Regions from separate parts of the Paenibacillus sp. FSL R7-0312 genome, predicted to be linked through region 1. Evidence: riboswitches for the same ligand, from Rfam matches in the RefSeq annotation. Region 1 holds a riboswitch; each other region holds the start of a gene.
What was found. A riboswitch is a leader RNA that binds a small molecule or an ion and turns the genes downstream of it on or off. The one in region 1 is predicted to bind cyclic di-AMP.
Positions count from the first base shown of each region.

Region 2: another riboswitch for cyclic di-AMP. It lies ahead of MKX70_RS21045 (APC family permease); the one in region 1 lies ahead of MKX70_RS03000 (hypothetical protein).
Region 3: another riboswitch for cyclic di-AMP. It lies ahead of MKX70_RS05280 (C40 family peptidase); the one in region 1 lies ahead of MKX70_RS03000 (hypothetical protein).

Region 1 is NZ_JBBORE010000001.1:710,899-714,172, reverse strand. It holds gene MKX70_RS03010 (hypothetical protein) at 1-55, shown strand, start outside; gene MKX70_RS03005 (hypothetical protein) at 573-761, shown strand; gene MKX70_RS03000 (hypothetical protein) at 1,264-1,707, opposite strand; cyclic di-AMP (ydaO/yuaA leader) riboswitch at 1,884-2,051, opposite strand; gene MKX70_RS02995 (glutaredoxin family protein) at 2,751-2,993, opposite strand; gene ytxJ (bacillithiol system redox-active protein YtxJ) at 2,990-3,274, opposite strand, start outside.
Region 2 is NZ_JBBORE010000001.1:4,787,366-4,790,639, forward strand. It holds gene MKX70_RS21035 (DsbA family protein) at 1-468, shown strand, start outside; gene MKX70_RS21040 (disulfide oxidoreductase) at 465-899, shown strand; cyclic di-AMP (ydaO/yuaA leader) riboswitch at 1,126-1,285, shown strand; gene MKX70_RS21045 (APC family permease) at 1,414-3,231, shown strand.
Region 3 is NZ_JBBORE010000001.1:1,248,061-1,251,334, reverse strand. It holds gene MKX70_RS05295 (4a-hydroxytetrahydrobiopterin dehydratase) at 1-241, shown strand, start outside; gene MKX70_RS05290 (c-type cytochrome) at 347-703, opposite strand; gene MKX70_RS05285 (GNAT family N-acetyltransferase) at 830-1,315, opposite strand; gene MKX70_RS05280 (C40 family peptidase) at 1,564-2,055, opposite strand; cyclic di-AMP (ydaO/yuaA leader) riboswitch at 2,061-2,204, opposite strand; gene MKX70_RS05275 (C40 family peptidase) at 2,592-3,020, opposite strand; cyclic di-AMP (ydaO/yuaA leader) riboswitch at 3,078-3,216, opposite strand.

The DNA of each region.
Region 1 (3,274 bases):
GGCGCTGGCCGTCTCGATGTTCCTTAAGAATAAGGGATTTAAGAGCATGAAATAATTTGTGGATATAGGCAAGGCTGCTTGCTTTCGCTCAGGAGCTGATCTCGTCGCTGGGCGGAATCCTCAAGCTGAATGTAACGATTATGGTCTCCGGTCAGGCCGGAGCACTCAGCCAAGTGCCCGAACTGCTGGAGCAGGCAAGGCAGGCGATGCGGTACCGGAATCTATCCGAGGCGCATCAGGTCTCGTTTGTTTTTCTATGAAGCTTGTTTCCCAAAACTCCGTCATAGCCCGGTCTCCTTTAATTTCACTAAATAGTTATTACAGACATATTATATCCACGATAAAACTGATTTGCAATGTTATTGTTAATCCTCGTATCTAAACAGATAGACTTATGTGAAGCGGGGGATAGGATGTTATTAATTAGTTGCATGTAAGTGATTTAGCGAATCAACCGGATTGGGCTTATGAATAATGCTGTTCTATAGAGTGATCACAACCCCCCCAAACTGGTTAAAACCCCGCAGATAGTGTACCTTAGTAATATTAGTAATTAGGAGTGGTGATTTTTCGTGAAAAAAAGTAGACAAACCCCCGTGCTGGTCGCGGTCTCCATCCTGCTGATCATTATCAGCAGTCTGATCCCGTCGGACAAATCAACCTGGCTGGGAGCACTGCAGACCATCTTGCTGGGCGTCGGGCTGCTCGGATGCTGCATGGCTTTTTGGCGGTTCGCTAAGGGCGGCAAGGGCAAGCGCTGATTTCTGGAATGGAGCAGACAGCATAGGCAAGAACAGGGTATGGGTTGGTTAGTGAATTCAATACAAGTGTTAGTGTTTTAAGCGCTGGCACGAGAGCAAATAGAGAGCCGTGGCGGAAGCTGCGGCTTTTCGTTATTGTCAGGCAAATGTACATTGCCAAAGGCGTGCATGTGTATAAGTTGGGAGCTTCAGTGAGCGTAACCTGGAGCCTTAAGGGAATGAGAACTTATTAGCTTGCCGTCAGCGGAATTCTCCCATACGTAGTGCTACGCGGACTGAGAGGACCTTATTTTGTGAAAAAGCCTGCTTTTTTGCTCGTTGCGGACTCAGGAGCGCTTATATTGTTCGATGGAGCTCAAAATGAGGCGAAACGGGTTAGTTAAGGTCCTCTGAGTCCGCATGGATCGCTGAATGGCCTGACCGGACGAAATAACGGATCTACAGTCCGCATAGATCGCAGCAGCCTGCCTGAGTCTATTGGTGCAGGCCCCAGCAGCTTTCCCTATCCCGCCGACGGACGCGGGACAGCTGGCCGCGCAGCAGCCATATGTTCGCGAATCTCTCTGAGCTGCGCTTTCAGCTCAGGAACGCTTCGCTGCAGGATGAGGCTGATCTCGGGCAGCGGCAGCTGGATGCCGTACCATAAGGCGCTGGCAATCTGATCCTCCCAGGTGAGCAAGGCAGAAGAGCAGCGGCCGCGGTCTTGAGCAACCAGCGAGCATTGCCGGATGCATTCCCTGTAGGCGGCAAGGGAGAAGTCCGATTGGATGCTACCCTTTAGCCAAGGCTCAAAGAGTGCCGCGAATGTGGCAGTTGTGGCTTGATCGGCGCGGGTGCCCTTCTCCAGCAGAAGACAGCTAAGTGCATATACGGTTCCGCTGTATTGCTCAATATAGCCGGTGAATCCGGCAGCGGCAGCTGCCTTGGTCGATAATGGGTCTGGCATGTGGACACGTTCCTTCCTGAATGTGGGCGATTTTATTGTTTGGATATATAGCTGATTGGTTTGCCGAAATGCTGATCCGCCGGAATAAGTGCGCAAAAAACCGCAGACAGAGGAGGACCTCTGCTGCGGTTTTGTTACAGGCGTAAGAAGCCTGGGGCAAAATCGTGGCGGATCAAGATCTCTCTCTTTACGCTTACGGGGTTAGCTGTCGGATTCGGACGGTGAGAGTCGCCCTACCTTTTGAGACTGCGCAATTGAAGTCTCCTTCGGATTCACCCCAAGTAGGCCTGCGGCCTGATGGTTCCCCCGTTTTCCGCTTGGCGGAAATTCAGCGTGCATTCACATTATCGCTGTTAACTTTCAACACGAATCATACCCTTTTAGGATTGTCTTTGTAAAAATGGAAAAGAGTGCTTCTGCGCCGGATTTGCAATAAATTGCTGCTTCGCAAGGAATATTGGAGACTAAAACCATATATGTGGCCGGTTATCATCCGTTTATCTCGCTCAATCGCCGTTTTTTATTTTTGGGAGGCAGTGGCAGGGGAACTCCGGAAATATTAATGCGTTAGACGGAAATACCGTCGATAATGGATTTTTGAAAAATGGTGTATTAGTGAGTAATCGGGAGATAACGGGAGATAAATGTTATTGTATGCGTTACCCGTCAGGCAAATAGATTCGTGATTGTGTTATTAGGGTAATTATGGCGGTTTACAAATTGTCCCTGAATTAGAGTCTGATTTTACGAAAATGCTTCCGTTCTAGCCCTGCAAACGATACATCCCGGAGGGCCTAATTCCCGCTTTCCGAATGCTTGACTTGGACCATACTCCAGGGATTATCATTTGATTCTGTAAGGGCAGACTGTCAATAAAGAGGCGCTGGATCTGCTGGAACCGTCATCGGTGGATGCCTTCGCCCGGCGGTGTGGAAACGGAGTGAAGCTATGACGGAGTTTTTTCCCGGCAGAATAATTTTGAACCCTAAAAAGGTGCCGGCCCTGCTGGGAGGGCGGCACCTTTTTGCATACGGGTAAGCTTATTAATGACCAGCTGCTTCAATAAGCTCCTGAAGCTCAGGAAGATTGAAGCCCTTGACAGCCCGGTCTCCGGATACGGTGACTGGAACACCCATGAAGCCCAGCTTCTCGACTTCTTCCTGATAGACAGTACTGGTCATCACATCTCTGACTTCGAAGGGAATGCCTTTGCTCTCAAGCAGCTGCTTCACCTGATTGCAGTCGCTGCAGCCGGATGTGGAATAGATGATTACGTTCTGGCTCATTGCTCCACAGCTTCCTTGATGGCGCCACGGGTGATTTTCCAGTGGGAAGTGTTCCAGCGGACCTCACCATCCTCCAGCAGGAAAATCTGCGGCGATTCATGCTTAATCCCGAAATCCTCGGCAATCTGATTGGAAACCGGACGGTCTTCGATAACATGTACAATGGCGGCAGGCGTGTCGGAATTCTGTGTATAGGCCTGGAACTCCTCATTTGCTTTGGCGCTGATCGGGCAGGTGGTGCTGTGCTTGAAGAGCAATTTTTTGCCGGGTTGCCCTACGTA
Region 2 (3,274 bases), 4.1 Mb from region 1:
TGCGCCCAGTTCACCGGGGTGATTAAACCGCAAATCGTTCAGGAGTATGTCAATCAGGATAAAGCAGCCTTTTACTTCGTCAACCTGGCCTTTATTGGTACAGATTCGAGAACAGCTTCACTAGCGGCACTGTCCGTATATCATCAGAATGAAGAGGCTTTCTGGAAATTCTTCGATGCCATCTATGCTAACCAGGGTGAAGAAAAGGTGGAGTGGGCAACACCGGACTTCCTGGTAAGTCTGGCACAGCAATTAGAACTGCCCATTGACTTCGACCTGCTGCGTAAGGATATTGAAGACAAGACCTATGAAAGCGAACTGGAGAGAGATATCCAGGTTGGCACAGACACCGGTGTAACCAACACGCCATCACTGTTTGTGAATGGAGTCAAGGTGAATGAACCTTTTAATATGGAGGAAATTGATGCTCAAATCAAGGTAGCTGCGGAAGCTGTGGCTGCACAATGAATAAATTCTCTGCATTCTGCCGCCGGAATTGTCTCTACTTGGCCTGGTTCGTCTCGGTTGTTGCTGTAGCAGGCAGTCTGTATCTCAGTGAAGTGCTGAAATATGAGCCCTGCAAGCTATGCTGGTTTCAGCGGATATTTATGTACCCGCAGCTTATTTTGCTCGGAATCGCCACTTACCGGGGGGATAAGCGCATTATCCCTTATGTGCTGCCCTTAAGTTTGATTGGCGGAAGCATTTCGATCTATCATTACGCAGAGCAGAAAATTCCGGCACTTAGCAAGGTGCTTCCATGTACAATCGGTGTCCCGTGCAACACGGATTATCTGAATTATTTCGGATTCATCACCATCCCGCTGCTGGCACTCATTGCGTTCGCATTAATCACAATTCTGCTATGGACAGGGCGTAAAGAGGATGCAGGTGAGTAAGAAGCCGTCAGGCAGAATGAAGAGTAACTATTTCCCTTAAATTGAGTGTAAATTATTAAGCAGAAATGCTGTAAAATCACGCGATAAAGTGATAATGAAAGAGAATGAAAGATCAAGACATACCGGATCATGGATTTGGTTGTTTTGGTTGTTTTTCATTCTTTTTTCATTTGTTTCAACGCTTTACGGAAGAGTCATTGTAGATTAATATTAGTCCTTGTGAGAAGTTGAATATGCGCTGAATTTTCCGGAAGGAAAAACGGGGGAACCAAACTTGGCCGAGTGCCAACGGGGTGAATCGGAAGCGGGTCAGCAGACTCGAAAACCGTAGGGCTACCACAGCCCGAATCCGCCAGCTAACCTCGTAAGCAATAGTGGGATAATGACCATGCACTCAAGGCATGCGGATCATTTCCGTATGCCTATTTCTGTGCCTGCATTTATGAAATCCACTTATGAAAACAGCGCGCGGTACTGCCGTTTCAACTTAACAAAGAGAGGAAATGTTACTACAATGGTAAGCAAGGTAAAACGACTATTGATCGGGCGTCCGATGAAGTCGAACGAACTCGATCATGAAAAGTTATCCAAGGTGAAAGCACTGGCTGTCCTGTCTTCTGATGCGCTCTCGTCTGTAGCCTACGGAACAGAACAAATCTTAATTGTACTCGTGGCCGCAGGCTTCACAGCTATCTGGTACTCATTGCCAATTGCATTAGCCGTATTGGGCCTGCTGGTCATCTTAATCCTGTCTTATCGGCAGACCATTTTTGCTTATCCGCAGGGCGGAGGCGCCTATATTGTCGCCAAAACTAATCTCGGGGTTCATACCGGCTTGCTTGCCGGAGGCTCTTTGCTGGTGGATTATATTTTAACGGTGGCGGTAAGCGCCTCGGCGGGAACGGATGCGATCACATCAGCGTTCCCGGGTCTTCATAATCATAGTGTACTTATAGCGGTTACTGTCATTCTGCTCTTAACGATTGTCAATCTGCGGGGGGTTACTGAATCAGCTTCATTCATAGCCATTCCGGTATATCTGTTCGTCGTCTCCATCTTTGTGCTGATTATCGCGGGAGTCTTCAAGTATGCAACCGGCGGTGCTCATGCCCAGGTTCCTGAGATCGGCTCGGCGGTATCGAATGTCAGTATGTTCCTTCTGCTTAAGGCCTTCAGCTCCGGCTGTTCGGCACTGACCGGGGTAGAAGCTGTATCTAATGCGATCCCTAACTTCAAAGCACCGGCTGAGAAAAATGCGGCTAAAACACTGGTGCTTATGGGTCTGATTCTCGGGGCTATGTTCACGGGGATTACGCTTTTGGCTTATTGGTACGGTATCATGCCGAACGAGAAAGCAACGGTTGTGTCGCAGATTACCGAGTCTACCTTTGGCCGCGGCGGTTTGTACTTCTTCATCCAAGGCATCACCGCAGTAATCTTGTTCCTGGCGGCGAATACAGCGTATTCGGCATTCCCGCTGCTGGCATTCATGTTCGCCAAAGACAAATATTTACCCCACGCCTTCATGGTACGCGGAGACCGGCTGGGATTCTCCAACGGCATTATTTTCCTCGGCGTAATGTCGGCTGTGCTTGTAGCCGCTTTTCACGGTAATACCGAAGGGTTGATTCCATTATACGCCGTTGGGGTATTCATTCCGTTTACCCTTTCACAGCTTGGCATGATGGTCCAGTGGTACAGAACCAAGCCTAAGGGCTGGCAGAGCAAATTCGCAGTGAATACAGTAGGCATGCTCACAACCTTGACCATTACGCTCATCTTCATTATTACTAAATTCTCGAGTGTATGGATGGCCTTCATCTTCCTGCCGCTTGTAATCATCGTGTTCCACCGGATTCACCGCCATTATATGAATATTGCCGATCAGCTGCGCATTTGTCCGGCTACGGATAAACCTTGCATTAAAGGAAGCACAGTGGTTGTACCTGTTGCCGGTGTCACCCGCGCGGTACTGCATTCAATCAGCTATGCGAAGTCATTGACTGAGAATGTGGTGGCTGTATATGTCGGATTCGATGAAGAAGAGATTCACAAAATGGAACAGAAGTGGGAAGAGTGGAACCCTGGGGTTCGCCTGATTGTACTCCGCTCGCGTTACCGCAGCATCATCCGCCCGCTGGTGAAATTCATCGATACGGTGGAGTGGAAAACCGCTTCAACAGACCATATTACTGTACTCATTCCGCAATTTGTTACGAAGCATTGGTGGCAGGCGATTCTGCATAATCAGACCAGCTTGTTCATCCGCTCTTATCTGATGAATCAGAAGGATATCGTTATAGCAACTGTGCCGTATCATTTGCACAAATAGACATACCCTTTATATGTATAACGGTTGTTTCCGCAGGTTGCGG
Region 3 (3,274 bases), 540 kb from region 1:
CGGCAAGCTGGAAGGCTGGAAATTGGAAGAGGATATTATGGTACGCAAATATATGTTCAATGAATATATGAAGGGAATTGCCTTTGTAGATGAGGTTGCTGCGATCTCGGAAGCGTTCGACCATCACCCGCATATCACCATTGATTACAAGACCGTTATCGTGCGTCTGCCTGCAGATGTGCAGAAGCTGGATATCCGCCAGGCCAATGAAATTAACGAGGCTTTTGAGAAAAACCGTTAGAGGACAGGATCCTTATGGAAATGACAGTACTGCCTGATCCATAAAAATGCCCGTGCAAGGATACCAGGTATCTTTTGCAGCGGGCATTTTGCTTTGGGCATGTTATTATTTCTTCTCGGCCAGCCATAAAGCGACATTCGCAATTTCCTCAGGGGCTAGTTTGTCTTTGAAAGAAGGCATCTGCCCGCGTCCCTTGGTCACAATGCTGTAAATCTGCGCCGCGTCATGCTGAGCGCCCTCCTGCTGCAGGTTCGGCCCTACACCGCCCTGAAGCTGATCCCCGTGGCAGGTGATGCAGTTGGCTTTTACCAGGGCCTCCGCGCTGGCTGCGTCCAGCACAACCTCAGGCATTGTAGGCTTGTTCTCTTCAGCCACCTCGGCTTTGCCGGGCAGGGTAAACATTAAGACCACGGCAAAGGCACAGGCGGCAAAAAACAAACCGCTCATGATCCATTTCTGCATCTGCATCCGTCCCTTCATGTAAGCTGCTTCCTTCATTATACCGGATGGTGAAGCGTTATCATAGTATTTGTGTCAAAAAAATGAACGAAACTCCTGGGAAATTTGCATACATACAGAAGTGGAATGCTATTTCTCATAGACCATACAATAAAATGGTTTATCGCCAGATGGAGTTCTTCGTTCATAAGTATCCGTTATGGTAAATCCGCATTTCTGGTAAGCACGGATGGCCCGCTGATTCCAGGTCAGTACCTCCAAATCGATCTCCCGTTCCGGATAACGCAACAGAGCCGCCTGAACGATGGCCTTCATGAAGAGATGTCCCATGCCATGACCGCACAGATCGGGCCGCATGCCGATTCCGAGCCGGACTACACCCTCCATAGGGAACAGCTGGGCGAAGCCGCATAGGATTCCCTGTCCGTTCACGATGGAAACGTATTGTTCGCTGCGCAGCTGCGGATCACCGAATTCAACACCGAGCGCCTGCATCTGCTCCCAGGGCATCCAGCCGTAAATATTATACGGGGGCCTATAGTTCCACTCACAGATCTCAGCGCCATGCCGCGACTCCATAGCAACAACATAAAAAGATACCGGAGAACTTATCATAAGCGGAGGCCACCTTTCAAGGGAACATTACTTCATTCTATAAATATTATATACAAAATGAGCAGGATACGACGCAAAAACCTTGCAGATAGACCGGAACTTGACAAACGCCAAAAAATATTTTAGGAAAGGGCCGAATTGATGTTTTACAAATATAGAGCGGGGTAAGTAATTTTATAGACAAAAAAATAAGCCCTCCTCCAAGATTTCGGCAAAAATCCTGGAAAAGCGCTTATATTTAGGACAAATTATTGCACATCGTCATTGTCTTCGGAATCAGTAGCTACAGTCTTGTAAGCATCTGTACTCATAATCCGTTTGGCGCCAACGTAGCGGTTGACGTAGTAGCTGTCACTCAGCGAACTGATGGTTACACCACGCGAGGAAGAAGCATGTGCGAACTCACCGTCACCAACATAAATACCGACATGGGAAACGCCTTTGCCGCTTGTATTGAAGAATACAAGATCGCCCGGTCTCATCTCATCACGGGATATAGCAGTGCCCATCTGATATTGGGAGCCGGATTGGTGGGGCAGGTTAATTCCGATCTTATCAAAAACATACATTGTAAATCCGGAGCAATCAAAACCGTTCGTGGATACACCGCCGGATACGTATTTGGTCCCGATGGCTTTGTCGATAACTTTATCCATTTTGGAATCCGCGAAAGCGCTTCCTGCTCCAATGGTGAAGATGATGGAAAAGCTTAGTACTGCGGCTGCTAGCTTCTTCTTCAAAAGTAAATACCCCTTCCAAATGCCTACGAGGTTAGCTTAAGGGTTCGGTTGAAGGTCCCCTATGACCCCTCTTAGAATAGGAGGTCAATTCACCCAAAGTTGGTTCCCCCGTTTCCCTAAATCTTTAGGGAACTCGGCACGACTGTTGATTAGGATTAGCTGTTATTCAATACATGACAAAACCTTTGTTAAAAGCGATTCAATAATTACAAAAATGTTACTAAAAGCTCACTGCGATAATTGTAGCAAAGACTAGGGCGCTTGGCAATCACTTATAACATATTAATGCATTTTTTTTGCGTTTTTTAGAGTTATAGCTGCATAGAAAGACTCATATTTAACGCAGCGGGTGAGCTGTTGATGAATTTTCTTTGGATTTGGGATAAAAAGGTGTTTCAGGGCCTGCAGATGAGTGTAAAAGGTAGAATAAGGAAAAGGAAAAACCCGGAAATGATTACGGCAATAATCAAAACCGGGCTCGTATAAGTTACATTTAGATGTTAGAGGTACAAATATTCGAGGAAATGTTCAAGGGTTCAATCGTAAGCGACAGCTTGGTAGGCTGTTGTGCTCATTACTCTTTTAGCGCCAACGTAGCGGTTGGCCCAGTATGCCTGACTCAGCGAACTGATGGTTACACCACGCGAAGTGGAGGATTGTGCGAATTTTCCATTGCCAACATAAATACCGACATGGGAAACTCCGTTGCCCAGGGTATTGAAGAATACCAAATCACCGGAACGCAAATTACTCTTGGATACGGCTGTTCCAACGCTGTACTGTGCCTTAGAGGTGCGCGGCAAGGTCAGGCCGATACTCTTGAATACGTATTTGGTGAATCCGGAACAATCAAAGCCGCTGGTGCTGGTGCCCCCGGTTTTATATGACGTTCCAATGGTTTTTGAGATCACAGTATCCATTTTGGAATCTGCGAAAGCGCTGCCCGCTCCGAGTGTAAATACCATCACAAGACCTAGCGCTGCTGCGGTGCATTTCTTCTTAAAGTTCTGACTTCTCAAAAGATGTACTCCTTCCAAGGCCTGCGAGGTTAGCTTAAGGATTCGGTAGAAGGTTCCCCTATGACCCCTCTAAAGCGAGATCAATTCACCCAAAATATGGTTCCCCCACTCCCCGGTGCTGGGAATTCGGCGTTTTGTGCACCAGAATAGTGACATATCGACATAAGGTTAATGGCTTCGGTTACATAGCTGCATAATTC